DNA from 4 places in the Streptomyces sp. NPDC023157 genome. Region 3 is predicted to be linked to each of the others. Evidence: riboswitches for the same ligand, from Rfam matches in the RefSeq annotation. Region 3 holds a riboswitch; each other region holds the start of a gene.
What was found. A riboswitch is a leader RNA that binds a small molecule or an ion and turns the genes downstream of it on or off. The one in region 3 is predicted to bind cyclic di-AMP.
Positions count from the first base shown of each region.

Region 1: it holds a riboswitch for cyclic di-AMP, as region 3 does, so the genes downstream of both, ACZ3ZE_RS14415 (C40 family peptidase) here and ACZ3ZE_RS09450 (M23 family metallopeptidase) in region 3, are expected to answer to the same signal.
Region 2: it holds a riboswitch for cyclic di-AMP, as region 3 does, so the genes downstream of both, ACZ3ZE_RS33575 (transglycosylase family protein) here and ACZ3ZE_RS09450 (M23 family metallopeptidase) in region 3, are expected to answer to the same signal.
Region 4: it holds a riboswitch for cyclic di-AMP, as region 3 does, so the genes downstream of both, ACZ3ZE_RS26785 (LysM peptidoglycan-binding domain-containing protein) here and ACZ3ZE_RS09450 (M23 family metallopeptidase) in region 3, are expected to answer to the same signal.

Region 1 is NZ_JBVHIL010000003.1:767,213-774,994, forward strand. It holds gene ACZ3ZE_RS14405 (ATP-dependent Clp protease proteolytic subunit) at 24-650, shown strand; gene ACZ3ZE_RS14410 (hypothetical protein) at 658-963, shown strand; cyclic di-AMP (ydaO/yuaA leader) riboswitch at 1,304-1,478, shown strand; gene ACZ3ZE_RS14415 (C40 family peptidase) at 1,482-1,958, shown strand; gene ACZ3ZE_RS14420 (ATP-binding protein) at 2,146-2,577, opposite strand; gene ACZ3ZE_RS14425 (8-amino-7-oxononanoate synthase) at 2,745-3,965, opposite strand; gene bioB (biotin synthase BioB) at 4,108-5,334, shown strand; gene ACZ3ZE_RS14435 (adenosylmethionine--8-amino-7-oxononanoate transaminase) at 5,327-6,607, shown strand; gene bioD (dethiobiotin synthase) at 6,652-7,392, shown strand; gene ACZ3ZE_RS14445 (VOC family protein) at 7,412-7,756, shown strand.
Region 2 is NZ_JBVHIL010000011.1:146,702-154,483, forward strand. It holds gene ACZ3ZE_RS33560 (LamG-like jellyroll fold domain-containing protein) at 1-1,406, shown strand, start outside; gene ACZ3ZE_RS33565 (cytochrome P450 family protein) at 1,580-2,857, shown strand; gene ACZ3ZE_RS33570 (transglycosylase family protein) at 3,063-4,013, shown strand; cyclic di-AMP (ydaO/yuaA leader) riboswitch at 4,271-4,445, shown strand; gene ACZ3ZE_RS33575 (transglycosylase family protein) at 4,449-5,195, shown strand; gene eno (phosphopyruvate hydratase) at 5,462-6,748, shown strand; gene ACZ3ZE_RS33585 (FtsB family cell division protein) at 6,914-7,384, shown strand; gene ACZ3ZE_RS33590 (DUF501 domain-containing protein) at 7,403-7,782, shown strand, end outside.
Region 3 is NZ_JBVHIL010000002.1:856,831-864,612, forward strand. It holds gene ACZ3ZE_RS09430 (STM4013/SEN3800 family hydrolase) at 1-356, shown strand, start outside; gene ACZ3ZE_RS09435 (STM4012 family radical SAM protein) at 353-1,696, shown strand; gene ACZ3ZE_RS09440 (STM4011 family radical SAM protein) at 1,708-2,577, shown strand; gene ACZ3ZE_RS09445 (SGNH/GDSL hydrolase family protein) at 2,574-3,368, opposite strand; gene ACZ3ZE_RS09450 (M23 family metallopeptidase) at 3,557-4,531, opposite strand; cyclic di-AMP (ydaO/yuaA leader) riboswitch at 4,534-4,689, opposite strand; gene ACZ3ZE_RS09455 (tyrosine-protein phosphatase) at 5,063-5,860, shown strand; gene ACZ3ZE_RS09460 (DUF6126 family protein) at 5,880-6,029, opposite strand; gene ACZ3ZE_RS09465 (helix-turn-helix domain-containing protein) at 6,067-6,705, opposite strand; gene ACZ3ZE_RS09470 (aspartate aminotransferase family protein) at 6,793-7,782, opposite strand, start outside.
Region 4 is NZ_JBVHIL010000008.1:33,673-41,454, reverse strand. It holds gene ACZ3ZE_RS26800 (GntR family transcriptional regulator) at 1-271, shown strand, start outside; gene ACZ3ZE_RS26795 (amidohydrolase) at 439-1,782, shown strand; gene ACZ3ZE_RS26790 (oxidoreductase) at 1,880-2,809, opposite strand; gene ACZ3ZE_RS26785 (LysM peptidoglycan-binding domain-containing protein) at 2,920-3,837, opposite strand; cyclic di-AMP (ydaO/yuaA leader) riboswitch at 3,842-3,996, opposite strand; gene ACZ3ZE_RS26780 (pyridoxamine 5'-phosphate oxidase family protein) at 4,268-5,071, opposite strand; gene ACZ3ZE_RS26775 (globin domain-containing protein) at 5,068-6,384, opposite strand; gene ACZ3ZE_RS26770 (SpoIIE family protein phosphatase) at 6,679-7,782, shown strand, end outside.

The DNA.
Region 1 (7,782 bases), on a different contig from region 3:
TTTTACAGACAGAGGAGTACGCCATGCCCCACGCCCGCCATGTCCTTCCCGAGTTCACCGAGCGCACCTCCTACGGCAGCCGCACGCTCGACCCCTACTCGAAGCTGCTGGAGGGCCGGATCGTCTTCCTCGGCACGCCGGTCGACGAGACCTCGGCCAACGACGTCATCGCCCAGTTCCTGCACCTCGACTACGCGGCCCCCGGCCAGGCGGTCTCCCTCTACATCAACTCCCCCGGCGGCTCGGTCAGCGCCATGACCGCGATCCACGACACGATGCGGACGCTCTCCTGCGAGGTGGGGACCACCTGCCTCGGCCAGGCCGTCGGCCCCGCCGCCGTCCTGCTCGCCGCCGGCGCCCCGGGACGCCGGCTGGCGCTGCCGGGGGCCCGGATCGTCCTCCAGCAGCCCGCCCTGGACGAACCGTTGCGCGGACAGCCCAGCGATCTGGACCTCCACGCGCGGGAATTGCTGCGCCAGCGCGACCTGGTCGTCGCCCTCCTCGCCGAGAACACCGGACAGAGCCGCGAGCGGACCACCGCCGACCTCGACCGGACCACCGTGCTCGACGCGCCGGCCGCCCGCGCCTACGGCCTGGTGGACCACGTGGTGCAGAGCCGGGGCCACTCCGCCGGCGCCGGGGAGCGGTGAGCCCGCCATGGTCCCGGAGCTGCCGCCGCTCCCCGCCCTGACGCGCGCCGAGGGCGACCTCGTCGACACCTATCTGGAGGTCGTCGACCTCCTCGGCAGGATCAATCCATCCAGATCCACGCATACCTATGGGGCACTTCGCGCGGCTCAGGCGCTGGTGGGGCGCGCGACGGCCCTCCGTGACGCCCTGACACTCATGCATATGCGGGGCGAGAGCGAGGTCCACGCCGACACATTGGCGCGCGCGTTACGGGTGTTGGACGGGGAGCGACGGGCCGGCCGGGTCACCGTCCCCGAGGAGCCAGCGAGTTGACACTCCCGCGTGTCGTGTCGAGGGCCGCCCGGGGCACGGGAACCGCAGAAACCCTCCTCCGTTCGGCGTAGTCGCCGCATCGATATGTAGCTCAGGCAAGTTGCGCAACAGGAGTACACATCTGGCCGAATCGGGCGTTCCGTCGCAGGTGCGGGGCTCATCGGCCACCCTCCCGACGATCGAGAAACCTGACTGTCCACCCGTATGGATCAGTCGTGAGGAGCCTCACATATCGCCGTTTCAGCTCGGATTTCGCCCTGGATGTGGGTCAAGATCCTCGACGACGACAAGCCCCCGCCACCCACGGCGGGGCGGTCCGGGCGGACGCCGAGTCCTGCCGCTGTCCCGGACGTCTGGTCGACAGGAGTGGATCGGCAGGAGTGGAGGACCCGAGCAGTACGGGGCGTTCGCGCAGTGTGCGGACGTTCCTTGGGGTGAAGCCGCAGCCGCGGCCGGGCATCTTCGCCTGCCCGAACCCGACAGGTCATCCTTCACAGGCGGCTGACGAAGGGTTGCGCATGACTGCGCAGATGCATGTCCCGTCCCTGCTGTCCCGGGCCGGAGCCGTCTCGGCTCTCACCCTCGCCGCCGTCGGCGGCACGCTGCTCGCCCCAGGAGCGGCGCCGGAGGCCCAGGCAGCGACGTCCTACGCCGACAAGGCCTTGAACGTCGCCGCCTCGAAGAAGGGATCGCCGTACAGGTACGGAGCCTCGGGACCCGGCCGTTTCGACTGCTCGGGCCTCACGCTCTACTCGTACAAGAAGGCGGGCAAGACGCTGCCCCGCACCGCGCAGCAGCAGTACAACAAGACCCGGCACATCTCGGCGGCCGGCCGGCAGAAGGGGGACCTGGTCTTCTTCCATTCCGGCGGAAGGGTGTACCACGTCGGAATCTACGCGGGTAACAACAAGATCTGGCACTCGCCGAAGACCGGCTCATGGGTGAAGCTGGACAAGATCTGGAGCTCCAAGGTCCTCTACGGCCGCGTCCGCTGACGGGCGGACCCCGCCGTACCCGCGCATCGGTCTGATCAGCCGACGCGCCGCACGCGGTGCGTGACCCCGTACGAGGAACGCGCCGCGAGCATGCGCGTGGACCGCGTACACGCGGAACGCGCCGCACGACGGTGCGGGAGGAGCGCCCGGTGGCGCCGCCGGCCCCTCCTCCCGCCCGGCACTCTCCCTACGCGGCGTGCGCCGCCGGCCAGGGCAGCCTGATCCAGACCGTCTTGCCGCCCTCCCGCGTGGGTGTCACCGTGAGCCGCCCGCCCGCCTCGGCGGCCAGATAGCGGATGATCACCATGCCGCGCCCGTTGTCCTGCTGCACCGCGGCGGGCAGCCGCCGCGGCCAGCGCGGATGACTGTCGGTCACCCCGATGCGCAACTGCTCGTCGCGCTCCAGGCGGACGTCGACCGTGAAGGTCGGCGACTGGCCGAAGGTGTGCTGCACGGCGTTGGTCGCCAGCTCGGAGACGATCAGCCGCACCGTGTCCGCGATGTCGTCCGCGTCGTCGAGCCCCCAGGACCCGAGGACCTCGGCGACGTACCGCCGGGCGGCCGACACCGACGCGGGATCACTCGGCAGCGTGACGGTTGCTTCCTGCTGATCTGCCATGGCGACGCTGTCCCTTTCCCACCGGGCCCGGCCCCGGATTGCGCTGCGCGCCACACTGCCACCGATCGTGCCGCGCTGGGTGGCGATCGACCAAGATATGCGGATATCTGTCGCTCGATGCGGTGAACGCCGCGACGGGCGACCGGACAGGCGTGCGTGACCCGCGGTCAGACCGCGTCCCGCCCCGCGTCCACCGCCCCGGCCGGTGCCGTCCGCAGGATCGTCCCGACGGCCCGCTCGATCTGCCCGTCCGTGAGGTCCGCGCGCGCGGTCAGCCGCAGCCGCGAGATGCCGTCCGGAACCGACGGCGGCCGGAAGCAGCCCACCCCGAGACCCAGTTCCCGGCAGTCCGCGGCCCACCGCAGCGCCTCCTGCGGCCCCGGGGCACGCACCGACACCACGGCCGCGTCCGGGCGGGCCGCGGTCAGCCCCGCCCCGGTGAGCAGCGTGTACAGGCTCGTCGCCACGCCGCGGGCGCGGGCGGCGAGCCCCGGCTCGGCGGCGATCAGCCGCAGGCTCGCGAGGGCGCCGCCCGCGGCGGCCGGGGCGAGCCCGGTGTCGAAGATGAAGGTACGGGCCGCGTTGACCAGGTGCTCGATGACCCGGGCCGGTCCGAGGACCGCGCCGCCCTGGCTGCCGAGGGACTTGGAGAGGGTGAGGGTGGCGACGACGTCCGGGTCGCCCGCGAGCCCCGCCTCGTGGAGCGCGCCGCGCCCGCCCTCGCCCAGGACGCCGAAGCCGTGGGCGTCGTCGACGACCAGGCCCGCGCCGTGCGCCCGGCAGGCCGCGGCCAGCTCGGCGAGCGGCGCCCGGTCGCCGTCCACGGAGAAGACGGAGTCGCTGACGGCGAGCGCCGGGCGCCCCGGGTGGGCGCCCAGGGTCTTGGCGACGGCCTCGGGGTCGGCGTGCGGGACCACGGCCGTCTCGGCGCGCGCCAGGCGGCAGCCGTCCACGATCGACGCGTGGTTGCCGGCGTCGGAGACGATCAGCCCGTCCCGGACGGAGAGCGCGGTCAGCGCGGCCAGGTTCGCGGTGTAGCCGGAGGAGAAGACGAGGGCGGCCTCGAAGCCGCTGAACTCGGCGAGTTCGCGCTCCAGGCGCGCGTGCAGCCGGGTGGAGCCGGTGACGAGGCGTGAGCCGGTGGCGCCCGCGCCCCAGCGGCGGGCCGCGTCGGCCGCCGCCTCGGTGATCTCCGGCCGCCGGGTCAGCCCCAGGTAGTCGTTGCCCGCCAGGTCGAGCAGTTCGGACTCGGCGGCCCGGGGGCGCAGCGTACGGACCAGCCCCGCCCGCTCCCGCTGCCGTGCCGCGGTGTCCGTCCAGGCGAAGGCGGCCGTGCGCGGGTCCCGTCCCGCGCTCGGGTCCTGCGGGTCCTCGGCGTACGACGGCATGGCGGATCCTTTTGTAGGCAGCGCACAGACCCTAACGGTCGCGGGCCGAGGTCAGGGTGTGGCCATACACACACCTCAAACGGGGTCGTTTGTTCAGTTCCTCCTTGGCCGAGGGGCGTGCGGTACGCCAGGATCAGCGCTTATGGACCTGCTGAACACGCTGGTGGACAAGGGGCTGCGGCGCGAGTCGCCGAGCCGTGAAGAAGCGCTCGCCGTACTGGCGACCTCCGACGACGACCTGCTGGATGTGGTGGCCGCCGCGGGCAAGGTGCGCCGACAGTGGTTCGGGCGGCGGGTGAAGCTCAACTATCTGGTCAATCTGAAGTCCGGCCTGTGCCCCGAGGACTGCTCGTACTGTTCGCAGCGGCTCGGCTCCACGGCGGGGATCCTCAAGTACACGTGGCTGAAGCCCGACGAGGCCTCCGCGGCGGCCGCCGCCGGAGTCGCGGGCGGCGCGAAGCGGGTCTGCCTGGTGGCGAGCGGACGCGGCCCGACGGACCGTGACGTCGAGCGGGTCGGCAGGACCATCGAGGCCATCAAGGAGGAAAACGAGGGCGTGGAGGTCTGCGCCTGCCTCGGACTGCTCTCGGACGGCCAGGCGGAGCGGCTGCGGGAGGCCGGCGCCGACGCGTACAACCACAACCTGAACACGTCCGAGGCGACGTACGGGGAGATCACCTCCACCCACACCTACGCGGACCGCGTGGACACCGTGCAGAAGGCGCACGCGGCGGGCCTGTCCGCCTGCTCGGGCCTCATCGCGGGCATGGGCGAGAGCGACGAGGACCTGGTCGACGTGGTGTTCGCGCTGCGCGAGCTCGACTCGGACTCGGTGCCGGTCAACTTCCTCATCCCCTTCGAGGGCACCCCGCTCGCCAAGGAGTGGAACCTCACCCCGCAGCGCTGCCTGCGCATCCTCGCGATGGTCCGGTTCGTCTGCCCGGACGTCGAGGTACGGATCGCGGGCGGCCGCGAGGTCCATCTGCGCTCGATGCAGCCGCTGGCGCTGAACATCGCCAACTCGATCTTCCTCGGCGACTACCTGACCAGCGAGGGCCAGGCCGGCCAGGCCGACCTCGACATGATCGCGGACGCCGGCTTCGAGGTGGAGGGCGCGGGCACGACGACGCTCCCCGCGCACCGCGCGGACGCGGTGGCGGCCGCTGCCGCCGCGGCGGGCGGCGGATGCGGGTCGCACGCGGAGGCGGCCGGCGGCGGCTGCGGGTCGCACGGCTCGGCCGGTGGCGGCTGCGGTCCGTGCGGCGGCGCGGCGGCCGAGGAGGCGGCCCCGGCCGTCTCCGAGGCCAGGACCGACCTGGTGGCGGTGCGCCGCCGGGGTGCCGGTACGGACCTCGCGCCGAATGCGTAACGACGAACTGCTGGCCCTGGACCGGGCGCACGTCTGGCACCCGTACGGCCCCATGCCGGGCCGCGCGGAGCCGCTGGTCGTGGACTCCGCGTCCGGGGTACGGCTCCGGCTCGCCGAACCGGCCGAGGGCCAGGACGAGTTGATCGACGGCATGTCGTCCTGGTGGTCGGCCATCCACGGCTACAACCACCCCGTCCTGAACGAGGCGGTGCGCGGCCAGCTCGACCGGATGAGCCACGTCATGTTCGGCGGGCTCACCCACGAGCCCGCCGTCCGGCTCGCCGCACGCCTCGTGGAGATCACGCCCGAGCCCCTGCGGCACGTCTTCCTCAGCGACTCCGGCTCGGTCTCCGTCGAGGTCGCGGCCAAGATGTGCCTCCAGTACTGGCGCTCCGTCGGCCGCCCCGGCAAGCAGCGGCTGCTCACCTGGCGCGGCGGCTACCACGGCGACACCTGGCAGCCCATGTCGGTGTGCGACCCGCAGGGCGGGATGCACGAGCTGTGGTCCGGCGTCCTGCAGCGGCAGGTGTTCGTCGACGCGCCGCCGGCCACGTACGAGGAGTCGTACGCGGATCTCCTCCGCGAGGCGATCGGGCGGCACGCGGACGAACTGGCCGCGGTGATCGTGGAGCCGGTGGTGCAGGGTGCGGGCGGCATGCGCTTCCACTCCCCCGCGTACCTGCGGGTGCTGCGGGAGGCCTGCGACGAGCACGGTGTCCTCCTCGTCCTCGACGAGATCGCGACCGGGTTCGGGCGGACGGGGGCCTTGTTCGCCGCCGACCACGCCGGGGTCTCGCCGGACGTCATGTGCGTCGGCAAGGCGCTGACCGGCGGCTATCTGTCGATGGCCGCGACGCTCTGCACGAGCCGGGTCGCCGAGGGCATCTCGCGCGGCGAGGTCCCCGTGCTGGCCCACGGCCCCACCTTCATGGGCAACCCGCTGGCCTCGGCCGTCGCCCTCGCCTCGATCGACCTGCTCCTCTCCCAGGACTGGCAGGTCGAGGTGAAACGCGTCGAGGCGGGCCTCCGCGCGGGCCTCGCGGACGCGGCCGGCATCCCGGGCGTACGGGACGTCCGCGTCCTCGGCGCGATCGGCGTCGTCCAGCTCGACCACGAGGTCGACATGGCGGCGGCGACGCGGGCGGCGGTCCGGGCGGGCGTGTGGCTCCGGCCCTTCCGCGACCTGATCTACACGATGCCGCCGTTCGTGACGAGCGACGAGGACGTGTCCCGCATCGCGCACGCGGTACGCGAAGCGGCGCGAGCGGGCTGACCAGCCCGAGCCCCCGCATCCGGACCACCCCCGAAAGGACCCCCATGACCGTCATCGTCGTCACCGGCACCGGCACCGAGATCGGCAAGACCATCGTCACCGCCGCCCTCGCCGCCACCGCTCATGCCTCCGGCCGCTCCGTCGCCGTGCTGAAGCCCGCTCAGACGGGCGTCGGGAAGGGCGAGGCGGGGGACGTGGACGAAGTGGGCCGGTTGGCGGGGGCGGTGGTGGGGGCGGAACTCGCGCGCTTCCCCGAGCCGTTGGCGCCGAACACGGCGGCGCGCCGCGCGGGGATGGCGCCGGTCACCCCGGCGGAGGTCGCGGAGGCGGCCAGGAAGCTGGCGGAGGAGCACGACCTGGTCCTGGTGGAGGGCGCCGGCGGTCTCCTCGTCCGCTTCGACGAGCAGGGCGGGACGCTCGCCGACGCGGCCCGCCTGCTCGACGCGCCGGTGCTCGTCGTCGCCCCGGCGGGGCTCGGCACCCTCAACTCCGTGGCGCTGACCGGGGAGGCGCTCCGGGCGCGCGGGATCGAGCAGTTGGGCGTGGTGGTCGGCAGCTGGCCCGAGGCGCCGGACCTGGCGGCGCGGTGCAATCTGGCGGACCTGCCGCGGGTGGCGGACGCGCCGCTGCTCGGCGCGGTTCCCGCGGGCGCCGGCGCCCTCGACGCGGCGGAGTTCCGGGCGGCGGCGCCCGGTTGGCTGGCCGCCGCGCTGGGCGGGCGCTGGGACGCGGAGGGGTTCACCGCGCGGTTCGCCGAGCCGTTCACGGCGGCGCCGGAGGCCTGAGCTCCGTACGCTGGCCCGCATGCGTGCTCATGTTCAGGAGATCGTGTTCGACTGTGCCGACCCGGCCGCTCTCGCCCGGTTCTGGTCGGCCCTCCTCGGCGGGGCTCCGGTGGACCGGAGCCCGGACTGGTCGTACGTCGATCCGCCGGGGTTCGTGCGGATCGCGTTCCAGCGGGTGCCGGAGGGCAAGGCGGTGAAGAACCGCCTGCACCTGGACGTGGAGGTGGCCGACCCGGTGGCGGCGGCCGACGAGGTGCTGCCGTGGGGCGCGCGCCGCTCGGGCGGTCCGGTGACGGACGAGCAGGGCACGTTCCAGGTGATGCGCGACCCGGAGGGGAACGAGTTCTGCTTCGTGACGGGCTGAGGCACGGCTGAGGACGGGGCCGGGCT
Region 2 (7,782 bases), on a different contig from region 3:
GCGCGGTCGTCAAGGGCCGCATCGGCGGCGGCGCCCTCGCCGTCGGCCCGAACCTCCCGGGCGTGGAGGTGCCCTACGTCCCCGCCGCCGACAACGGCACGGGCGAGTTCACCTTCGCCCTCTGGTTCCGCTACGACTCCACGGCCAACCCGCAGGACGCCGCCCTGCTCTGGGCCTACGGGTCCACCTCCGGCAAGCCCTCCCTGTGGGTACGGGCCAAGCCGTCCGCCGACCGCCTGACCGCCCGCCTGGAGACCGCCGGCGCCTCCGTCCCGCTCGACGTCATCGACACGAGGACCGACCGCGTCGCCTTCGGCGACAACGCCTGGCACCTGCTGACCCTGACCCGCAAGAAGGCCACCCCGGACGCCGCGGCGACCACCGTCACCCTGCGCGTCGACAACGGCACCCCCACCACCGCCGAGGGCCTGACCGGCTCCTTCACGGACGGCATCGCCGCCCCCGAGGGCTTCCGCGTCGGCTCCAAGCCCACCGGCACCGACGTCCTCACCGGCGAGCTCGACGACTTCCGCTACTACAAGCGGGCCCTGACGGCGACCGAGGAGACCGGCCTCTACAGCACGGCCGTCGGCGGATCCAGCGCCCCGCGCGACCCGTACGTCTGGTGGACCATGGAGGGCAACAACACCGAACAGCACCTGGTGACCCGGCCCGCCGACGACCCGGCCGCCCGCGCCACCCCCGACGCCTCCCGGCACTGCGGCCACGGCGTCGTGCGCCCCGGCGCCACCGTCACCGACACCGGCGCGAAATTCGGCCGCGCCCTCGACCTCGACGGGAAGACCGGCACCGTGGAGCTCCCCTACGGGGAGGACCGGGCACTCGGCTCCGGCGACTTCACCCTGGCGACCTGGGTCCGCTTCCGGCAGGCCGACAACACCAGCCCGGTGCTCGTCTGGGCGTACGGGACCGGCACCGCGGAACGCCAGCTGTGGATCCGCGCCCTCTCCCAGGAGAACAAGGTCGTCGCCCACTTCCAGACCGACCGGGGCATCACCAGCCTGGAGGCGGCGGCCCCGGCCGGGACCGTCTTCGGCGACAACACCTGGCGGCACGTCGTCCTGCGCCGGCAGGGCGGCACGCTGACCCTGTCGGTCGGCGACGGCACCGCCCTCCAGTCCGTCGCGAGCGGCGCCGTCGCCGGTGCCGTGACCTCCGAGGACGGCTTCGACGTGCGCGGCCTCCAGCTCGGGGCGCGCCCCGACAGCGTGGGGGCGGACAAGGACCGGCTGACGGGCTCGCTGGACGAGTTCACGCTGATCCGGCGCTCCCTGACGGACGCGGAGATCACCACCGTGGGCGGGCCGCTCCCGGTCGACAGCGCCACCGTGGTCCGGCTGGCCTTCGACCAGCTGACGGCGAAGGGGGTGTACGCCCGCTTGTAGGAGAAGGGGGGTGTACGCCCGCCTGTAAGGAAGGGGGGTACACCCGGCCTGTAAGGAAGGGGGGTACACCCGGCCTGTAAGAGGGGGCACGCCCGGAGGTGGCGGACGGGCACGCGTCCCGCCCGGACGGGCGGGACGCGTGCCCGTCCGGGCGGGGGGTTAGTGTCGGGAGCATGCCCGACGAGCCCCCCGCCGCTTCCGTTCCGCCCCCCGCTCCCGAGCTCTTCACCTGGGAGTTCGCCACCGATCCGTACCCCGCCTACGCCTGGCTGCGCGAGCACGCGCCGGTGCACCGGGCGAAGCTGCCCAGCGGGGTGGAGGCCTGGCTGGTGACCCGGTACGCGGACGCGCGGCAGGCGCTCGCCGACCAGCGGCTCTCCAAGAACCCGGCGCACCACGACGAGCCGGCGCACGCCAAGGGCAAGACGGGCATCCCGGGCGAGCGCAAGGCCGAGCTGATGACCCACCTGCTCAACATCGACCCGCCGGACCACACCCGGCTGCGGCGGCTCGTCTCGAAGGCGTTCACCCCGCGCCGGGTCGCGGAGTTCGCGCCGCGCGTGCAGGAGCTCACCGACCGGCTCATCGACGCCTTCGTGGAGAAGGGGAGCGCGGACCTCATCCACGAGTTCGCCTTCCCGCTCCCCATCTACGCGATCTGCGACCTGCTGGGCGTGCCGAGCGAGGACCAGGACGACTTCCGGGACTGGGCCGGGATGATGATCCGGCACGGCGGCGGGCCGCGCGGCGGGGTGGCGCGCTCGGTGAAGAAGATGCGCGGCTACCTGCTCGAACTGATCCACAAGAAGCGCGAGGCCCCGGGGGACGACCTGATCTCCGGGCTCATCAAGGCCTCCGACCACGGCGAGCACCTCACCGAGAACGAGGCCGCCGCCATGGCCTTCATCCTGCTCTTCGCCGGCTTCGAGACCACGGTCAACCTCATCGGCAACGGCGTGTACGCGCTGCTGCGCAACCCGGACCAGCGGGCGCGCCTCCAGGATTCGATCGCCGCGGGCGAGACCGGACTCCTGGAGACGGGCGTCGAGGAGCTGCTGCGGTACGACGGGCCGGTGGAGATGGCGACCTGGCGGTTCGCGACCCAGGCGCTCACGATCGGCGGCCAGGAGATCCCGGCCGGCGACCCGGTGCTGGTGGTGCTGGCCGCCGCCGACCGCGACCCGGCGCGGTTCGAGGGGCCCGACACCCTGGATCTGGCGCGGCGTGACAACCAGCATCTCGGGTACGGGCACGGCATCCACTACTGCCTGGGGGCTCCGCTGGCGCGCCTGGAGGGCCAGACGGCGCTGGCGACGCTCCTGACTCGCCTGCCGGACCTGCGACTTGGGGCCGATCCGGCGGAACTGCGGTGGCGCGGTGGGCTGATCATGCGTGGCCTGCGCACGCTTCCGGTGGAGTTCAGCGCTTCCCACAAACGGCCGCACGACTGACGCATAACTGACGGGGCGTCAGGAATGTGATCTTCGCGTGATCTCCGCTGCATCGACTTGTGACTCACGTTCGAATGCCGCTACGTTCACCGGAATCTCAGCAGCCACGCGAAAGGCAGTCCGTATGCGCTCCGGGAACGGACGACACCGCAGACCCCGCCAGGCCCCCGCTCTCGTTGTCGCGGCGGGCGTCACCGGCTCGGCCATGGCCCTGCCGTTGCTCGCCACCGGCTCCGCCTCCGCGGCGGACGCCCCGACCTGGGACCGGGTCGCCGAATGCGAGTCGGGCGGCGCGTGGAGCGCCAACTTCGGCAACGGGCTCTACGGCGGTCTCCAGTTCACCCAGGAGAGCTGGGAGCGGCACGGCGGCCTGGCGTACGCGCCGAGCGCCGACCTCGCCAGCCGCGCGCAGCAGATCACCATCGCCGACAGGGCACTCGCCGCGGGCGACACCCAGTGGGCCACCTGCGCGCCGATCGCCGGCCTGACGAACGACGGCAGGAAGCCCGCGGTCTCCCCGGGGTCCGCCGTCAAGCCCAAGGCGTCCACGGGCCCGGTCGCCGAGTCCAACCGGACCGACGGCCGCCCGGCCGGCCCCGGGGCGACCACCACGACCCCGGCCACCCCGGCCGCGCCCGTGACCCCGACGGCCCCGTCGGGCGGCGCCACGACCGCGCCCGCGACCCCGGCCGGCCCCGACGGCTCCGCGACACCGGGCACGCCGGTCACGCCCGGCACGCCGGACACCTCGGGCGCGCCCGGTATGCCCGGTACGCCCGGTACGACGGATCCGGCCTCCCCCGGTACGGGCAAGCACCGCGGTGACGCCGCGTCGGAGGATTCGGGCAACTCAGACACCACGCCCGAATCCGGGCGGCACGCGGCCCCGGGTGACGGGTCGACGGGTGACGTGACCGACGGTAAGGGCTCGGCGGAGAGCGCGGTCGCCGGGGAGAAGGCGGACAACTCGGGCAAGGCTGACGAATACACCGTCAAGCCGGGTGACAGTCTGTCGGACATTGCACAGCAGAACGCGCTGCCCGGCGGCTGGGCCGCCCTCTATGACGCCAACAAGAAGACGGTCGGCACCGACCCGGACCTCATCATCCCTGGTCAGAGCCTTGAGTTGAAGGCCGAACCCGTCGCGGCGCCGTAGTGGTTCGTAGCTGAATGTCCGTTATGAGTAAGTGAGACATGGGTCTCTCTTGCCGAACTGGCGTGTCACGTCCGCAAAGTTTGCTCGTGTCGCCCCTCACCTGCGCAAACGCCCCTCTCGGGGGAGCAAGTAGGGGCGATATTTCCGGGTTGATGGTCTTTGAACTTCCCCCGGGTCTATGTCTACGGTCATGACCGCTCGCCACCGCGGGCCCCGTCGCCGGTACGCCGAATCCTGCCGCCGGCCGACGGGAAGTCGTCGCGCAAGCGCCGAAGGCAGGAGCGGGGGACCCAAGGTAAGTGCCGGCCCCGGCCGTTGAGACAGACGGCCGACGATCGGCTTGGGGTGAAGCCGCGTGCAAGGACACGCGGCCGGACAACTCATCAGGTCCGAACCCGACAGCTCACCTCGTAGGCGTCGGTGAGGAGAATTCCCATGCTGTTTTCCGGTAACAAGGGCAAACACCGCCGTCCCTCCAAGGCCACCCGCGTCGCCACGCTCGTCGGCGTCACCGGTGTCGCCGTCGCCGCCCCGCTGATGGCCGCGGGCACCGCCTCGGCCGCCACCACCTCCGAGTGGGACGCCGTCGCCGCGTGCGAGTCCGGCGGCAACTGGTCCATCAACACCGGCAACGGCTACTACGGCGGCCTGCAGTTCTCGGCCTCCACCTGGGCCGCGTACGGCGGCACCGCCTACGCCGCGACCGCCAACCAGGCGTCGAAGTCGCAGCAGATCGCCATCGCCGAGAAGGTCCTGGCCGGCCAGGGCAAGGGCGCGTGGCCGAGCTGTGGCGTGGGCCTCTCCAACGCCGCTTACGACGGCGGCTCCGCCTCGTCGAGCTCCTCCAGCTCGTCGAGCTCCAGCTCCTCGTCCTCGTCGTCGTCCTCCTCCTCCTCCTCGTCGAAGCGCTCCACCGAGCAGCCGACGACCCGCAGCGAGCAGCGCCAGGCGCCGAAGACCACGTCGAAGAAGAACGTCTCCAAGAAGACGGTCACCACTCCGACCGGCAAGAAGGTGAAGAAGGGCGACGGCGAGTACAAGGTCGTCGCCGGCGACACCCTCAGCAAGATCGCCCAGGCGCACGGCGTCAAGGGCGGCTGGGCCAAGCTGTTCGAGCTGAACAAGGACGTCGTCGACAACGCCGACCTGATCTACCCGGGCCAGCAGCTCCACCTCAAGTGAGCCTGACGACCCACCCGCGGTGACCACCCCGGTCCGGAGCGCCCTTCCCCCGTGCGCTCCGGACCGGGGTTTCCCCGTTCAGGCCCCTACTGATCAGTAGTAATGGGTCTTTCGTCCTCAGATGCGTGCCCTTGGGTCCTTTTTCGTCCCAGGGGGCGGGCGTCCGGCTGGCCGGAGCCCCGGAGCCGGTTAGGCTCTTGTCGCAAGGCGAACGAGACCTTGCCGCATGCGTCACAACCAGCGTCACATCCCAGAAGGAGATGCTCGTGCCGTCCATCGACGTCGTCGTAGCCCGGGAAATCCTGGACTCCCGAGGCAACCCCACGGTCGAGGTCGAGGTCGGCCTCGACGACGGCAGCACCGGTCGTGCTGCCGTGCCGTCCGGTGCCTCCACCGGTGCGTTCGAGGCCCTTGAGCTCCGCGACGGTGACCCCAACCGTTACCAGGGCAAGGGTGTCGAGAAGGCCGTCCTCGCGGTCATCGAGCAGATCGGCCCGGAGCTCGTCGGCTACGACGCCACCGAGCAGCGTCTGATCGACCAGGCGATGTTCGACCTGGACGCCACCCCGGACAAGTCCTCGCTCGGCGCCAACGCCATCCTCGGCGTCTCCCTCGCCGTCGCGCACGCCGCCTCCGAGGCCTCGGACCTGCCGCTCTTCCGCTACCTCGGCGGCCCGAACGCGCACCTGCTGCCCGTTCCGATGATGAACATCCTGAACGGCGGCTCGCACGCCGACTCCAACGTGGACATCCAGGAGTTCATGATCGCGCCGATCGGCGCGGAGTCCTTCTCCGAGGCCCTGCGCTGGGGCACCGAGGTCTACCACACCCTCAAGAAGGTCCTGAAGGACAAGGGTCTGTCCACCGGCCTCGGCGACGAGGGCGGCTTCGCCCCGAACCTGGACTCCAACCGCGCCGCGCTCGACCTCATCCTCGAGGCCATCAAGCAGGCCGGCTACGTCCCGGGCAAGGACATCGCGCTCGCGCTCGACTGCGCCGCCTCCGAGTTCTACAAGGACGGCAAGTACGAGTTCGAGGGCAAGTCCCGCTCGGCCGCCGAGATGACCGAGTACTACGAGGAGCTCGTCTCCGCGTACCCGCTGGTCTCCATCGAGGACCCGCTGTTCGAGGACGACTGGGCCGGCTGGAAGGTCATCACCGACAAGCTGGGCGCCAAGGTGCAGCTGGTCGGCGACGACCTGTTCGTCACCAACCCGGAGCGCCTCGCCCGCGGCATCGAGGAGGGCTCCGCGAACGCCCTCCTGGTCAAGGTCAACCAGATCGGCTCGCTGACCGAGACCCTGGACGCCGTCGAGCTGGCCCAGCGCAGCGGCTTCAAGTGCATGATGTCGCACCGCTCCGGCGAGACCGAGGACGTCACCATCGCCGACCTGGCCGTCGCCACCAACTGCGGCCAGATCAAGACCGGCGCCCCGGCCCGCTCCGAGCGCGTCGCCAAGTACAACCAGCTGCTGCGCATCGAGGAGATCCTCGACGACGCCGCGGTCTACGCCGGCCGCAGCGCCTTCCCGCGGTTTCGCACCGCGAACTAAGTAAGAGGGGCAAGGGCTGACACCTGCTCTGATCCGGGCTTTGCATCCGGAGAATTGAATAGGGAGCAAAGGCGTAGCGAAGCGAAGCGTCCCCGCACTCGGTCCCGTACCGTGTGCGGGGACGTGCGTGTGAAGAGGGCCGGCGGTAAAGGGGAGGCGTACGACATGGCCGTGAAGGACCGGGACCGGTTCTCGACCGCGACCCGGATCAGGCTGCTCGGCGAGCAGACCGCCGCCCGTGTCTACCGCTCCCAGACCCGCCGCCAGGCCCGCCGCTCCCGCCTCACCGGCCGCGCGGCCTTCCTCGCGCTGGTCGTCTGCTCGCTCGTGGTGGCGCTCGCCTACCCGATGCGGCAGTACGTCTCCCAGCAGGGCGAGATCGCCGACCAGCAGCGCAAGTCCGCCGAGGCCGCCCAGCGGGTCGAGGAACTGCGGGACGAGAAGGCCCGCCTCCAGGACCCCGCCTATGTGCGCCGGCTCGCCCGCGAGCACCTGCACTACCTGATGCCCGGCGAGACCGGCTTCACCGTGAACGACCCGGACGCGGAGCACCGGCCCCGCGCCGACCAGGGCGCGACGGACCGCCCCTGGTACGACAACCTGTGGGACGGCGTGGACAGCGCCGACCGCCACTGACCAACCCCAGGATCCACCATGGAAACGCCTCCTCCGCAGACCGAACGCACCGAGCCGACCGACGTGGACATCGCGGCGTTCGAGGCCCAGCTCGGCCGGCCGCCCCGCGGCCTGCGTGCCATCGCGCACCGCTGCCCGTGCGGCAACCCGGACGTCGTCGAGACCGCGCCCCGGCTCCCCGACGGCACCCCGTTCCCCACGACCTACTACCTGACCTGCCCCCGGGCGGCCTCGGCCATCGGCACCCTGGAGGCCAACGGGGTCATGAAGGAGATGCAGGCCCGGCTCGCCACCGACCCGGAGCTCGCCGCCGCCTACCGGGCCGCGCACGAGGACTACCTCGCGCGCCGCGACGCCATCGAGGTCCTGGAGGGCTTCCCGAGCGCCGGCGGCATGCC
Region 3 (7,782 bases):
AGCGCGCCGAGGAGGTCGTCGCCGCCCTCCCCCGCGACCGGCGCCTCTTCCTCTTCGTGAACGTGTCCGCCCTGCACCAGCCCAACTGGTTCCACCGGCCGGGCGCGACCCGGGAGGCCGGTGACTCCCGGGCCACCCACGCCGCCGCCCTGGAGTACGTCGACCGGCACATCGGGCGCCTGTTCGCGGCCATGAGCAGCCGCCGGGACTGCTTCGCCGTCGTCTGCTCGGACCACGGCACCGCGTACGGGGACGACGGCTTCACCGGGCACCGGCTCGGCCATGAGAGCGTATGGAATGTGCCGTATGCACACTTCGTCCTGCCTGGCCCGGACAGCATGGAGAACGCCGCATGACCCGCACGACCGAGACGCCGCGTCCGTACCGCAGCTACGTCTACGCCTACCCGCACAAGACCGCGTACCGCCCGCTCCCGGAGCGGCCCCCGCTCGACGTGCTCTGGGCGGACGAGCCGAAGGACGCGCTCTCCCTCTACGCCCACATACCCTTCTGCGAGGTCCGCTGCGGCTTCTGCAACCTCTTCACCCGGATCGGCGCCCCCGACGAGCTGACGACCCGCTACCTCGACGCGCTGGACCGGCAGGCCGTGGCGGTGCGCGAGGCGCTGGGGGACGCGGCGCCGGTGCGGTTCGCCACGGCCGCGTTCGGCGGCGGCACGCCCACCTATCTGTCCGCCGCCGAGCTGGAGCGGCTCTGCGACATCGCCGAGCGGCGGATGGGCGCCGACCTGCGGGCGGTGCCGCTGTCCGTGGAGACCTCCCCGGCCACGGCGACCGCCGACCGGCTCGCGATCCTCGCCGAGCGGGGCGCGACCCGGCTGAGCATCGGCGTGCAGAGCTTCGTCGAGGAGGAGGCCCGGGCCGCCGTGCGCCCGCAGCGCCGCGCCGACGTCGAGGCCGCCCTCGGACGCATCCGGGACACCGGCGTCCCAGTCCTCAACATCGACCTCATCTACGGCATCGACGGCCAGACCGAGGCGTCCTGGCGCCGGTCGCTCGACGCCGCGCTCCAGTGGCGGCCCGAGGAGCTGTACCTCTACCCGCTGTACGTCCGCCCGCTCACCGGCCTCGGCCGGCAGACCGGCGGGCAGGACGCCGACCGGGAGTGGGACGAGCAGCGGCTGCGGCTCTACCGGCACGGCCGGGACCATCTCCTCGCCCGGGGGTACCGGCAGGTGTCGATGCGCATGTTCCGGCGCGCGGACGCGCCCGCGCTCGGCCCCGACGACCACGCCTGCCAGACCGACGGCATGATCGGCCTGGGCTGCGGCGCCCGCTCCTACACCTCGCGGCTGCACTACTCCTTCGACTACGCGGTCGGGATGCGCGAGATCCGCTCGATCATCGACACGTACACGGGGACGGCGGACTTCTCCCGGGCCGAGGTGGGCCGCCCGACCGACCCGGACGAGGCCCGCCGCCGCCATCTGCTGCAGTCGCTGCTCCAGGCCGAGGGCATGCCGACGGCCGACTACACGGCCCGCTTCGGCGCCTCGCCCTTCGCGGACTTCCCGGCCGAGCTGGCCCGCTTCGAGGAGCTGGGCTGGCTGGACGGGGACGCGCCCGACGGGCTGCTCCGGCTCTCCCCGGAGGGCCTCGCGCACTCGGACGGGCTCGGCCCCGAGCTGTTCTCCCCGGCGGTGCGGGCGGCGATGGCCGCGTACGAGGCGAAGTAGCGGGGCCCGGCATGGATCTGACCCTGCTGTACCGGGGCCCGCTGGCCTCCTGCGACTACGACTGCCCGTACTGCCCGTTCGCCAAGCGCCGCGACAGCCGTGCGGCGCTGACGGCCGACCGGGCCGCCCTGGAGCGCTTCGCCGGCTGGGCGGCGGAGCGGCGGGACGACCGGCTGCGCGTCCTGTTCACCCCGTGGGGCGAGGGCCTGGTGCGGTCCTGGTACCGCCGCACGCTGGTCGAGCTGTCCCGGCTGCCGCACGTGGAGCGGGTGGCGATCCAGACCAATCTGAGCTGCCGTACGGAGTGGCTGGACGAGGCCGACCCGGACACGGTGGCCCTGTGGTGCACGTACCACCCGGGCCAGACGCCGTACGAGCGGTTCCTCGGCAAGTGCCACGCGCTCGCGGGGCGCGGCATCCGCTTCAGCGTGGGGATCGTCGGCCTGCCGGAGCACCTGGCCGCCGCGCGCCGGCTGCGCGCCGAGCTGCCGGCCGGCGTCTATCTGTGGGTGAACGCGGCCGAGGGCCACAGCTACACCGACGAGGAGGCCGAGGACTGGACGGTCCTCGACCCTCTCTTCCCGTACAGCCGGCATCCACACCGCTCGGCCGGGCTGCCGTGCCGCACCGGCGAGTCCGTCGTCTCGGTGGACGGCGACGGGACGGTGCGGCGCTGCCACTTCGTCAAGGCCGAGCTGGGCAACCTCTACGACGGCTCGTACCGGGCCGCGCTGCGCCCGCGGCCCTGTCCGCTCGCCGTCTGCGACTGTCACATCGGCTACGTCCACCTGGAGACGCTGCCGCTGTACGACGTGTTCGCCGGCGGCGTCCTGGAGCGGATACCGGCCGGCCTCCCCGTGTCCCCCTCGGACGTCTCCTAGAGAGGCATGAGGTCGGGGCGCTTGGCCTCGACGTGGTCCCCGGAGCTCTCGCCGCGCAGCCGGCGCCCGATCCACGGGACCAGGTACTCCTTCGCCCAGTGGATGTCGTCCTTGCGGACCTCCAGGGTGCCGCGCGGGGGCTGCGGCGGCCAGGCCTGGTCCGGGTCGGCCGGCACCGGAAGGCCGAGGACCTGGGCGGCGCGCAGCGCGACCCGGGTGTGCCCCTCGGCCGACAGGTGGAGCCGGTCGTCGTCCCAGGCGCGCCGGTCCTGGACCGACTTCAGCGACCACAGGTCGAGCACCGGGCAGTCGTAGCGGTCGGCGATGGCCCGGACGTGGGCGGTGTAGGTGGCGATCTTCCCGCGCAGGTGCTTCAGGACGGGCACGTCGCGCGTGTCGAAGCCGGTCGTCACCATGACGGTGCCCACGGCGGAGGTCAGGTCGGCGACCGCGCGCTCGAAGCGCTCGGCCACGTCGTCGGGGTCGGTCCCGGGGCGGATGATGTCGTTGCCGCCGGCGCAGAAGGTCACCAGGTCGGGGGCGAGTTCCTTCGCCCGGGGGACCTGTTCCGCGACGATCTGGTCGAGAAGGCGCCCCCGCACCGCCAGGTTGGCGTAGCGGAAGGCGTCGTTCTCCGGCAGCTGGTCGGCGAGCAGGACCGCGAACCGGTCCGCCCATCCGACGTACGTCCCGTCGGGGCCGGGGTCGCCGACGCCCTCCGTGAAGCTGTCACCGATCGCCGCGTACGACCCGAATGCGTTCTTGTCTCTTGTTCTCGAATCGTCTGCCACGGGAGCACATCTTTCCCTTATGGATGTGACCTACGCGACCGTAAGGAGGGGTTGACGACAGGTGACATATGCCACCGATAAAGATTCCACCAAGCCGGAATACGCCGGAGGCCCGGCACAGGGGTGCCGGGCCTCCGGGGTGAACCGGTGAGTTCTATGGGACAGATGCCCCAGATGTCTCAGACGCGTCAGATGCTGACGCCGTGCTGGCGCAGGACGGCCAGCGGGTCGATGTCGGAGCCGTACTCCGGCCCGGTGCGCATCTCGAAGTGCAGGTGCGGTCCGGTGACGTTGCCGGTCGCGCCGGACAGGCCGATCTGCTGGCCGCCGCTGACCGTCTGGCCGGCGGAGACGGAGAGCGAGGAGAGGTGCCCGTACTGCGAGAAGGTGCCGTCGGCGTGCTGGATGACGACCTGGTTGCCGTACGCGCCGCCCCAGCCGGCCGAGTAGACGGTGCCGGGTCCGACCGCGCGGACGGTGGTGCCGGTGGAGGCGATGAAGTCGACACCGGTGTGGTAGCCGGAGGACCACATCGAGCCGGAGGCCCGGTACGGGGTGGAGACGGCGCCGCCGGCGATGGGGGTGACCCAGCCGGAGGAGGAGGTCTGGCCGGCCGAGGAGGACGACGAAGAGGAGGACGAGGCCGACGAGGCGGACGAGGAGGAAGCCGTCGAGGTGGCGGCGGCCGAGGAGCGCTCGCTGCCGCGGGAGGCGCGCGTGTCGTCGCCGGTGCTCTGCGCGCCGCGCTCGGGGGCGGTCGCCTTCGGCGCGTGGGCCTTGGCGGTGCTCTTGGCGCCGAGGGTGAGCTTCATGCCGGGGAGGATCAGCGAGGGGTCCTCGCCGACGACCTGGCGGTTGTCGCGGTAGAGCTTCTGCCAGCCGCCGGCCAGGTGGTGCTCGCCGGCGATCTTGGACAGGTAGTCGCCGCGGACGACGGTGTACGCCCTCGGGGCGGCGGCGGGCGCGGCGGCCGGGGCCTGGGCGGGGGCCGCGGCGGCGACGGCCTGCGGGGCCTTCGCGGTCGGGGCGGCCTGCTCGGCGGCGTGCGCGCCGGTCGCGCCGATGAGCGGCAGGACGACGACGGCGCCACCGGTACCGGCGGCGACGAACCCGCGGGTGATCGGGTTGACCTTGGGACGGCGGTGCTTACCCTTCGCGGGCATGGCGATTTCCTCTCCGTCGCCTGCGAGGTGAGCTGTCGGGTTCGGACTGGAGATGTCCGGTCGCGTTGCGCGCGACTTCACCCCGAGCCGTCCTTCTTCGAGGGATCGGCGTACTACCTGGGTCCCCCGCTCCTGCCTTGTACGGGTGGTGTGCGGATTCCGGGCGGCGGCAGGATTAGGCGGTCCGTCCGGATTGAGCGCGACGCTAGACGAGGCGGGTGGGCGTGAACAAGCCACCGATTTCCCGACAGTGACTCAGGTGCGATTTCCGGCCGGAATTGCGGTCACCCTCCGTGGATGACGGTCCCTCGATTTCCCTTTCCGGAAGGGAATTTGGAAAAGACGATCAGGCACGGTCCGTCACGTCTATGACGCTGCTCACGCACCGAATCCCATCTCCCCCGGTATCAGGGCGCGTTACCCCTAAGGGTTCAATTCGGACAGAATGCTCATTCCAGCCCGAGGGGGTGCGGTCGGGGCCTCTCACCTGGATGATTGCCTCAGGAACCGATCTCGAGACCAGGAGCATCCGTGACGCAGACGACGACCGAGCCCGAGCTGACCGGCGTACGCAACTTCCGCGACCTCGGCGGACTGCCGACGGTGGACGGACGGAGCGTGCGCGCCGGACGCCTCTTCCGCAGCGGTCACCTGGCGCACGCCACGCCGGAGGACGCGACGTTTCTCGCCACCCTCGCCCTGCACACCGTCTTCGACTTCCGCAACGAGGCCGACCGGCGCATGGAGGGGGCGGACGTGGAGCTGCCCGGCGTGCGGAACGTGAACATACCGCTCAACGACCCGGCCGACGGCAAGGAGTTCTGGAAGCTGGTGCGTTCGGGCGACCTGACGCAGCTGCGCGGGATCCTGGGCGACGGCAAGGCCGCGGCCCGGATGTCCGACTCGTACCGGAAGATGATCGTGGAGCGGACGGCCGAGCACAGCCGCGTCCTGCACGCGATGGCCGAGGAGAGCGTCCCGGCCCTGATGCACTGTGCCGCCGGCAAGGACCGCGCCGGTCTGTCCATCGCGATCACGCTGCTCGCCCTCGGCGTCGAGCGCGAGGCGATCGAGGCGGACTACGTGAAGTCGAACGAGCCGCACCGCCGCTACAAGGTGCAGCGCAGCTCCACCGCCGAGGACGCCATGTCGCCCGAGGTGATGGAGCTGCTGAGCCCGCTCTTCGACGCGCGGGTGGAGTATCTGCGGGCCGCGTTCGCGACCATCGAGGAGACCTGGGGCTCGGTCGAGGCCTACCTGGCGGAGGGGCTGCGGCTCGCCCCGGAGACCCGGGAGCGGCTGCGCGAGCGGCTGCTCGTCGGGGCGTAGCGCCCACACCCCCTCCCGGTCACTTGCCGCCCATCGCGAACAGCAGGTAGAGGAAGCCGGCGAAGAGGTGCCCGGCGATCAGGTAGGCGAAGAGGCGGAGCACCAGCCCCTTGGGGAACTTGCCGTTGCCGCGCTCTTCGCCGGTGTCCGGTACGGAGTTCTGGGACATGTCGGTCCTTTCCACGGTCGGGAAGACTCGGGGGTGGTCAGCGCCGGTGCGGGGTTCCGTCGCCGAGGCACAGCTCGGCGACGGGACTCTGCATCAGGGTGTGGACGAAGAGCAGCTCGGCCCCGGCGCGGGTGGCGGCGCCGATCCGGTGCGGGGTGAGCGAGTCGAAGTGCGCGCTGTCCCCGGGATCGAGGACGTGCACCGCGTCGCCGAGGGCGAGCCGCACGCGGCCCTCCAGGACGTGGATCCACTCCTCGCCGGGGTGGACCCGCACGATGTCGGCGCGGGTGGCGTACGGCACGTGCACGCGCAGGCACTGCAGGGCGCGCCCGGCGCCGCCGGCCTGGCGGTAGATCCAGCCGTCGGCCTCGACCGGTTCGGAGCGCCCGGCGCGGACGACCGGGTCGTGCTCGGGGGGCGTCTCGCCCAGGAGCTCGGAGACCGTCGTACCGTAGATACGGGACAGGGCCAGCAGCATCGGCAGCGAGGGCTGCCGGTTGCCCGTCTCCAGGCGGGACAGGTGGGCCGGGGAGAGTCCGGCCCGCTGGGCGGCGGCCTCCAGGGTGAGCCCCCGGCGGCGGCGCAGGGCCCGCAGCTGCGGGGCGACGTCCGGCAGGAGGTCGGGCGCGCTGGGGGCGGCAGGGTCCGGGGAGGCTTCCCCGGGGACGTGGTCCATGCGTCCATTCCGCCAGGTTCATGCCTCTGAGGCAAGTTTCTTGCCCCAGAGGCAAAAGACCGGAGAACGGCCCTGCCCGGCACGCGGTCAGCGCTGCGCGACCGCCTGCTTGACCAGCGTCTTGCCGAAGTCCCACATCAGTCCGCCGCCGCCGTGGGCGTCGTCCATGACCGCCGTGAAGGCGGTCACGAAGCGGTCCACGTCCGCCTCGTCGACGACCAGCGGCGGGATCAGCTTGATCACTTCCAGATGGTCGCCCGACACCTGGGTGAGGATCCGGTGCCGCTGGAGCAGTGGCACCACGACCATCTGCGCGAAGAGTCCCTTGCGGGCCGCCTGCAGCATCGTCCAGCGGCTGCGCAGCCCCAGGGAGGACGGGCGCCCGAACTCGATGCCGATCATCAGCCCACGGCCCCGGATCTCCTTGAGCAGCTCGTAGCGCGGCACGAGCTCCCGCAGCCGGGAGGACAGCAGGCCGCCGATCCGCCGGACGTGGGCGACGGTGCCCTCGGCCTCCATGACCGAGAGCACCGCGAGGCCGGCGGCCATCGCCTGCGCGTTCGCCCCGAAGCTGGCCGAGTGGACCAGGACCCGGTCCATCGACGAGTAGACCTTCTTGAAGATCCAGTCCCTGCCGAGCGTCGCACCGACCGGCACATAGCCTCCGGAGAGCGCCTTGGCGACGCAGACCAGGTCCGGCTCGACGCCCTCCTCGTGCTGGTACGCGTAGAAGTCGCCGGTCCGGCCGAGGCCGGTCTGCACCTCGTCGGCGATCAGCAGCGCGCCGTGCCGGTGCAGCAGCTCCTGGGCGGCGCGCAGGAAGCCCGGTGGGGACTCCAGGACGCCCTTGCCCTGGATCGGCTCCACGACGAACGCGGCCACGTCCCCCTTGCGCAGCTCCCGCTCCAGGGCGTCGAGGTCGCCGAGGCCGATCGCCGTGTCCGGCAGCAGCGGGCCGAAGCCGTCCCGGAAGCCGTCCTCTCCGTTGACGGAGAGCGAGCCGGTGGTCAGCCCGTGGAAGGCGTGGGAGCAGTAGAGGACCCTCGGCCGCCCCGTGGCACAGCGGGCGAACTTGAG
Region 4 (7,782 bases), on a different contig from region 3:
GGCGCGGGAGGTCGCCGCGCACACGGCGTTCCACGAGGGTGTCGTCGCCATGGCCGGCAATCCGCTGCTCGCGCGCATGATGGAGCAGCTGAGCTGGCAGCTGCGCCTGCTCTTCGGACTCCGCGAGGAGCCCGCCCACATGCGGGCCCAGCACGCCGAGATGTTCCGGCACATCGCGGCCGGGGACGCGGAGGCCGCGGGGGCCAGCACGCTGCTGCACGTACGGGACAGCAGGGCGGTCGCCCTGCGCTCCCTCTTCGGCGACGCCTGAGAGACTTTGTATACCAAGAGTGGGGCCCAGCTCTAGCCCTCCCTACTCACACCCTCACCATCGGCTCTCATCTGGGATTCTCCGCCTCCGACCTTCCTCTCTTGTTCGGCACGCACTGCTTGGTATACAAAAACGGGGAGCCGTTGACCCCTCCCCAAGGAGTCCCCATGCAGCCGTCGTCCCCCTCCCCCGCGCTCTCCCGTCGCACGATGCTGGCCGGCGCCGCCGCCCTGGCCGGTACGACGGCCACCGTGGGCGCCGCCGCCCCCGCGACGGCCGCACCCGCCGAAGCCGCGACCGCCACTGGCGCCGGTGCCGCACGGCAGCGCGACAAGACGGTGGTCTTCCGCGATGTGCGCGTCTTCGGCGCGGCGAAGGCGACGGACCTCGTGGTCGTCGACGGGCTCGTCTCGGACGGCCCCGCGCCGCGTGGCGCGAAGGTCATCGACGGCGGGGGCCGGATCGCGCTGCCGGCTCTGGTGGACGCGCACATCCACCCCGACAAGACGACCTGGGGCGGCTCCTGGGTGTCCCGGCGCCCGGCGAGCGGCATCGCCGACTACGTCGCGCAGGACGTGGAGCTGTTCCGCAGCCAGCGCCGGCCGGTCGCCGAGCGGGCGTACGGGCTGATGTCCCACGCCGTCGCCCGCGGCACCCGGGCGATGCGCGCCCACGCCGACGTGGCCCCGGCGTACGGCCTGGCCGGCGTGCGGGGCGTCGCCGACGCGCGGGCGCGGCTGCGGCACGCGCTCGACGTCCAGATCGTCGCGTTCCCCCAGCACGGTGTCATCCGGACCCCGGGGACGGCGAAGCTGCTGGAGGACGCGGCCCGCCAGGGACTCGTGGACATGATCGGCGGCATCGACCCGATCGGCTTCGACCAGGCCCTCGACGAGCAGCTCGACCTGGTCTTCGGCATCGCGGACCGCCACGGCGTCGGCGTGGACATCCACCTGCACGACCGTGGCGAGAAGGGGCTCAAGGCGATGCGCGGCATCATCGACCGCACCCGCGCCCTGTCGCTCGCCGGCAAGGTCACCGTCAGCCACGTCTTCTGTCTGCCCGCCCTTTCCGACCGCGATCTGGGTGCGATCGCCGCCGATCTGGGCGCCCAGGACATCGCCCTCACGACCGTCGCGCCCTCCGACTCGCTGGTCCTGCCGATCGCCCGGCTCCGCGAGCACGGTGTACGGGTGGGCCTCGGCTCCGACGGCGTGCGGGACTCCTGGAGCCCGTTCGGCAACGCGGACATGATGCACCGCGCCCACCTTCTCGGCTGGGTCACGGACGTCCGCCTCGACGACGAGCTGAGCGACTGCTACGGCGTCGCCGCGAACGGCGGCGCGGACGTCATGGGCCTGCCGCACGCCGACCTCAGGCCCGGGGCGCCCGCCGACTTCGTCCTCGTACGCGGCGAGTGCCTGCCCCAGGTCGTGGTGGACATGCCGCGCCGGGACCTGGTCGTGCACGGCGGCGTCGTGGTGGCCCGCGACGGGGAGTTCCTCGCCTGAGCCGCGGGCCGCTCGGGCGCCTCAGCCACGGGCCTCGCGGGCGCCTCAGCCACGGGCCTCGCGGGCGTCTGAGGAACGGCGGCCGGGGCGCGGGCTCCTAGCCGGCCAGTGACGGGTACCGGACGCCGGTGAGTTCCTCGGACGCGGTCCAGAGGCGTTCGCCGGAGGTGTCGTCGAGTGTCCACCCGGCCCGCCAGGACCGGGTGGGCGCGCCGCGCCAGCCCAGCTTGGGGCCGATGAAGGCGTCGGGGCGCACGCCGGGTGCGGTGGCGGCGTACAGGGTGGGCAGGGCTCCGCCGGCGGCGGGCTGCGCGATGATCCGGTTGCCCAGCTCCATCAGGCGCGCGGCGGTCCTGCGGCCCTCCTGGCGGGGGCCGGCCGTCTGCAGGTTGGTGGCGGCGTAGCCGGGGTGGGCGGCGGCCGCGACGATCCCGGAGCCGGCGGCGGCCAGGCGGCGGGAGAGTTCGTGGACGAAGAGGAGGTTGGCCGTCTTGGAGCGCCCGTAGGCGATCCACCGCCGGTAGCGGCGTTCGGCGTTGAGGTCGGTGTGGTCCAGGTCGGCCAGCGCGTGGAAGCCGCTGGAGAGACTGACGATCCGGGCGCCCGGGGTGCGCAGCAGCAGCGGCATGAGCAGGCCGGTGAGCGCGAAGTGGCCGAGGTGGTTCACGCCGAACTGGGTCTCGAAGCCGTCGGCGGTGCGGCCGTGCGGCAGGGCCATCACGCCCGCGTTGTTGACGAGCAGGTCGAGCCGTTGGTCGCGCTCGGCGTGGGCGGCGGCGAAGGTGCGTACGGAGGCGAGGTCGCCGAGGTCGAGCGGCGCGAACTCGGCCGACGCCCGCGGGACTTCGTCGCGCAGCCGGGACAGGGCCGCCTCGCCGCGGGTGCGGCTGCGGCAGGCGAGGAGGACGTGTGCACCGGCGCGGGCCAGCTCGCGGGCGGTGACGTATCCGATGCCGCTGTTGGCTCCGGTGACCACCGCTGTCCGCCCTCCCTGGGAGGGGATGTTCCGCGCGTTCCAGCCCGTCATCTCCGGGCGCTCCTTCCGGCCGTGGTGTCCCCATGCTGCCGCTACCGGGGGTAACGCCATCATAGGGACACCTTCGGCGGACGCCTCGGCCGGGCGGCCGCGCGGTCCCGTCAGTAGGCGCTGTTGACGTTGTCGATGGAGCCGTAGCGGGCGGCCGCGTAGTTGCAGGCGGCGGTGATGTTGGCGACCGGGTCGTAGAGGTCGAAGGCCGTGCCGGCGACGTGGTAGGCCTGGAAGGTGGGTTCGATCACCTGGAGCAGGCCCTTGGACGGGGTGCCGGCGAGGGCGTTGGAGTCCCAGTTGTTGATGGCCAGCGGGTTGCCCGAGGACTCGCGCATGACGTTGCGGTAGATGCCGTCGTAGCTGCCCGGGATGCCGTTCTTGGCCATGATGGAGAGCGACTCGCGGATCCAGCCGTCCAGGTCGTTCGTGTACGAGACGGCCGAGGTCGCCGACGAGACGGCGGGCGCCTGGGCCGCGGCCCGTGCCACGGCGGGCGACACGGCGAACGCCTGGCGCGCGACCGCCGGACGCGCGGCGGCGGTGCCGCTCGCGGCACCCGAACGCGCCACCGCCGGACGCTCCGCGCTCTCGGCGGCCTGGGTGCTCTGGGCGTTCCGCGTGTCGATGGCGAGTCGCAGGCCAGGGCGGATGAGGCCCGGGTCCGCGCCGACGGCGGCGCGGTTGTCGCGGTAGATCGTCTTCCAGCCGCCGCTCACGTGGTGCTTCCGGGCGATTTTCGAGAGCGAGTCGCCGGCGACCACGGAATAGCGCACGAGACCGTTCGCCTTCACCGTCCGAGCCGCCGCCTTTTCGATTGCGACGGACGTGACGGACCCGACGGACGTGACGGACCCGACGGACGCGACGGACTGGACCGTCTGCGGCGCCCGCGGGGTCTCGGCCGCCGCGCCGGTGGCCCCGGCGAGCGGCAGGGCGAGTGCGGCGCTGCCGGCGAGGCCGGCTACGGCCAGTCCGCGGGCGAGCGGGGTGTTCTTGGGGCGGCGGTGCTTCCCGTGTCCACGCATGGCGATTTCCTCTCCTTCGCCTGCGAGGTGAGCTGTCGGGTTCGGGCAGGAGCTGCCCGGCCGCGCGGCGCGCGGCTTCACCCCGAGCCGCCCCGGAGACCGGGACGGCGGCGAACCTGGGTCCCCCGCTCCTGCCGTACGAGTGGGTGAGTGCGGTACCCGGGCGGCGGCAGGATTCGGCGTTCCGTCCGGATGACGGGTGACCGTAGGCGAAGGCGAACAGCGAGAACAAGGGCCTGATTCGCAAAAGCAAGCAGATCTTTTATGGGTCGGAAAAGGATCAATCGGCGTGCCGTGATCCTTTTCTCCAACTGGTTCCCGGGGGTTCGCGCATGACGCCGCGACAGCATTCCGGCGGAATGTCCGACCGTGACTCAGATCACCGGCCCGCACTTAATCGGACATGTCCGGATCCGATTGATTTGAGAGCTTAGGGAATCCGGCTTTCGGTGCCCCTGCGGAACCAGCCGCTGAACCCCTCGGACGGGTGGCGTCGCCGCTCCGCCCGCTCCAGCGCCCGCTCGGCCTCCGCCCGCCAGGTCTCCGCGCCCGCGCGGGGCGGCGGCAGGAACGGTCCCCGCTCCGGCGCGTCCGCGGCGGCGCCGAAGAAGTCGCCACCCTTGCGCCGGACGTCGTCGGTGCCCCACGCCCGGCCGGGACCGTGCCGCGGCACCTTCTGGAGGTGCGGGATGTGCTTGGCGCAGTGGATGTACGCCTCCTCCACGGTGATCTCCACCCAGCTCAGGGCGCGCCGCCCCGGCACCGGGTCGACCGTGAGTCCGGGGTGGTCGGCCCGCATCACGTCGTCGGCCACGACCCGGGCCGTGCCGTTCACGTGGAGTCCGACGCGGTCCCGGAGGAAGTCGACCATCAGGAGGCCGACGTGCGGGTTCTCCTCGATGTTGCCGAGGCTGGCCTGGACGCCGTTCCCCCGGTACTCGGGGTAGGCGAGCCGCAGCTCGTCCAGGACGTGGAGGAAGCCGGCCGGTCCCGCCCGGAAGGTGTTGTCGCAGGCGCCGTGCCGGTCGGCGGTGGCCAGGAAGAACATCTCCTGGCGGGCCACGAACTCCCGCATCCGGGGGTTGAGCCGGTCGAGGACCTGCTCGGCGTAGAACCGGTCGGCGCGCTCGGTGGTGCCCGTACGCCGCTGGACCAGGTGCTCGCCGTCGCTGCCCGGGCGGATGGTGCGCGGCGGCGTCGCCGAGCGCGGACCGGTGTGCTCGAAGGTGCTCAATTCCTCGTCCCGACCAGTTCTTCGATGGAGTCGTGCCGTATGCGGTGGGTGGGGATGCCGATGCCCACGAGGGTGTCGACACCGCGACGGATCATGCCGGGCGGGCCGGAGAGGTACGCCTCGTACGTGTGCCACGGACCGAACTCGCGGACGGCTCCGGGAAGGCCGCCGGACAGGGCTCCGCCGGCCCCGTCGTCCACGACGGGGCGCACGGAGAGCCAGGGGTGCGACTGCTGGAGCCGCAGCATGGTCTCGATGTCGTACAGGTCCTCATTGCTGCGGGCGCCGTAGAACACGTCGACGGAGCGGCGCCGGCCGTGCTGGGCCACGTCCTCGACCAGCGCCTTGATCGGGGCGATGCCCGTACCGCCGCCGAGGCACAGCAGCCCGTTGTCGGTGTGGTGGTCGACGGTCATCGAGCCGGTGGGGCCGCCGAGCCGCAGGACGTCCCCGGGCCGGGCCCGGTGCACGAGCGCGTTCGAGACCCAGCCCGCGGGCACGGCCTTCACATGGAAGGAGAGCAGCCCGTCGGAGCGGGGCGCGGAGGCGAAGGAGTAGTGCCGCCAGACCCGCGGCCACCAGGGCGTCTCCAGGGCGGTGTACTGCCCGGCACGGAAGGGGTACGGCTGGTCGGGGCGGACCGTGACGACGGCGACGTCGGGCGTGCGCGGCTCGTGGGCCACGACCTCCGCCTGCCACCAGGCGGGGGCGCGGAGCTCGTCCTGGGCCGCCGCGTCGATCATGATCTGGGAGAGGGTGGTGTACGCGCCCACCCAGGCAGCCTCGGTCCGCGGGCCCCAGCTGTGCGGGGCGTGCTGGGCGAGGGCGCCGATCAGGCACTCGCCGACGGCCGGGTAGTGCTCGGGCCGCGTGCCGTACTTACGGTGGCCGCGGCCGAGCCCGGTCAGGTACGCGGTGAGGGTGGCGGTGTCCTCGGCGTGCGTGGCGGCCGTGAGCAGCGCCCTGAAAAGGCGGTCGCGCTGGGTGTCCATGGCCGCCGGGAAGAGGGCCCGCAGCTCGGGGTGGCGGAGGAAGAGCAGGGCGTAGAAGTACGAGGTGACCTTGTCCGCGATCGGTTCGATCTCGGCCATCGTGCGGCGCAGGAGCGCGGCGTCGGACGCGTCGTCCGGCGCGGGCGTCGCGGTGGGCCGCCCGCCCGGGCTTGGCCCGAACCAGCCCCCTTGCCGCCCGTCAGCACCAGCTTCCATCGTTCTGCCTCGCCTCGAACGTCGTTGGTCGGTCTTCGCCCACGGAGCCCCGTGTGCCCCTTTTCCCCTCTCCACCACGGAATTTCCCGAGACGAATCGACGCATGAACGGGCCCGACCATACCTGTCGTCCGCTCTCCGTCCAGCGACGCGCCTCTACCTCCACAATTTCCCTGTTCTGCCAGGTCAAGGCCGTGTTACTGGCGAGTCAGGCAATTCGCGGACCGACTCCGGCAGCAATCTGTTCGGAATTTCCCGACGGAACACTCACGGACCTGTCAGCACTCCTCCACATTTCCCGACGCCCGTCTTCATGTCGTGCACGGCTTTCACGACTGGCGGTCCGCTTCCGGGGCGGGATGATGGAGGGGCTGCGGGGTGGAGGAGGGACACGGTCTGGATGAGCGCAGCGGCCTTCCCTGCCGTCCCGGACCCGGCGGACGGCGATCTCGCCATGGAGCCGGGCGGTCTCCTCGACGTGCTCGGGGTCGCCGCCGTGGTCCTGGACGAGCACGGACGGATCGTCCTGTGGAGCCCGCAGGCGGAGGTGGTCTTCGGCTACCCGACGGCCGAGGCCCTCGGCCGGCCCGCCGTCACGCTGCTGGTGGAGGAGCACCGGAGGGACCTGGTGCAGTCGCTGTTCGCCCGCGTGATGGCGGGCGCCGGGCCCTGGGCCGGGGTCTTCCCCGTACGGCACAAGGACGGCCGCACGATCCTGGTGGAGTTCCGTAACACCCGCGTCCAGGACGAGCGGGGGCGGCCGTACGCGCTCGGGCTCGCCTCCGACCGGGCCACGGTCCGGGGCGTGGAGCAGAACCTGTCGCTCTCCTCGCTCCTGGTCACCCACTCCCCGCTCGGCCTGGCCGTGCTGGATCACGACCTCCGCTTCGTCCTGGTGAACCCCGCGCTGGAACGGATCGACGGCCTCGCCGCCGAGGCCCACCAGGGGCGCACGGTCCGGGAGGCGGTGCCGTCGCCGGACGCGGAGGCCCTGGAGACGGCACTCCGCGAGGTCCTGGAGACAGGGCGGCCGGTCCTCGCCCGGAGCATGCGGGGAGTGGCCGGGCCCGACGGCACCGAGCGGGTGTGGACGGTCTCGCTCTACCGGCTGCAGACGCCCGAGCGACGGATCATGGGGGTCGCCGTCGCGGTCAGGGACGTCACCGACCAGCACCAGGCGGCCAGGACGGCCGCCCGGGCCCGCCGCCGGCTCGCGGTGATCGCGGACGCCTCCGAGCGGGTGGGCACCACGCTCGACCTGGACCTCACCGCCCACGAGCTGGCGGACCTCGTGGTGCCGGAGTTCGCCGACATCGCCGCCGTCGACGTCCTGGAGTCCATCCTGACCGGCCCGCACGCCGGGCCCGCCCGGACCTCGGGCCCGGCGGTGTTCCGGGCGCTCGCGGTGAAGGCCGCGTACACCACCCCGGCGCAGGAGGCCGCCGACCCCGTCGGCGAGCCCGCCCGGTACGGCGCCGAGCGGCTGGTCACCCAGTGCGCCCGC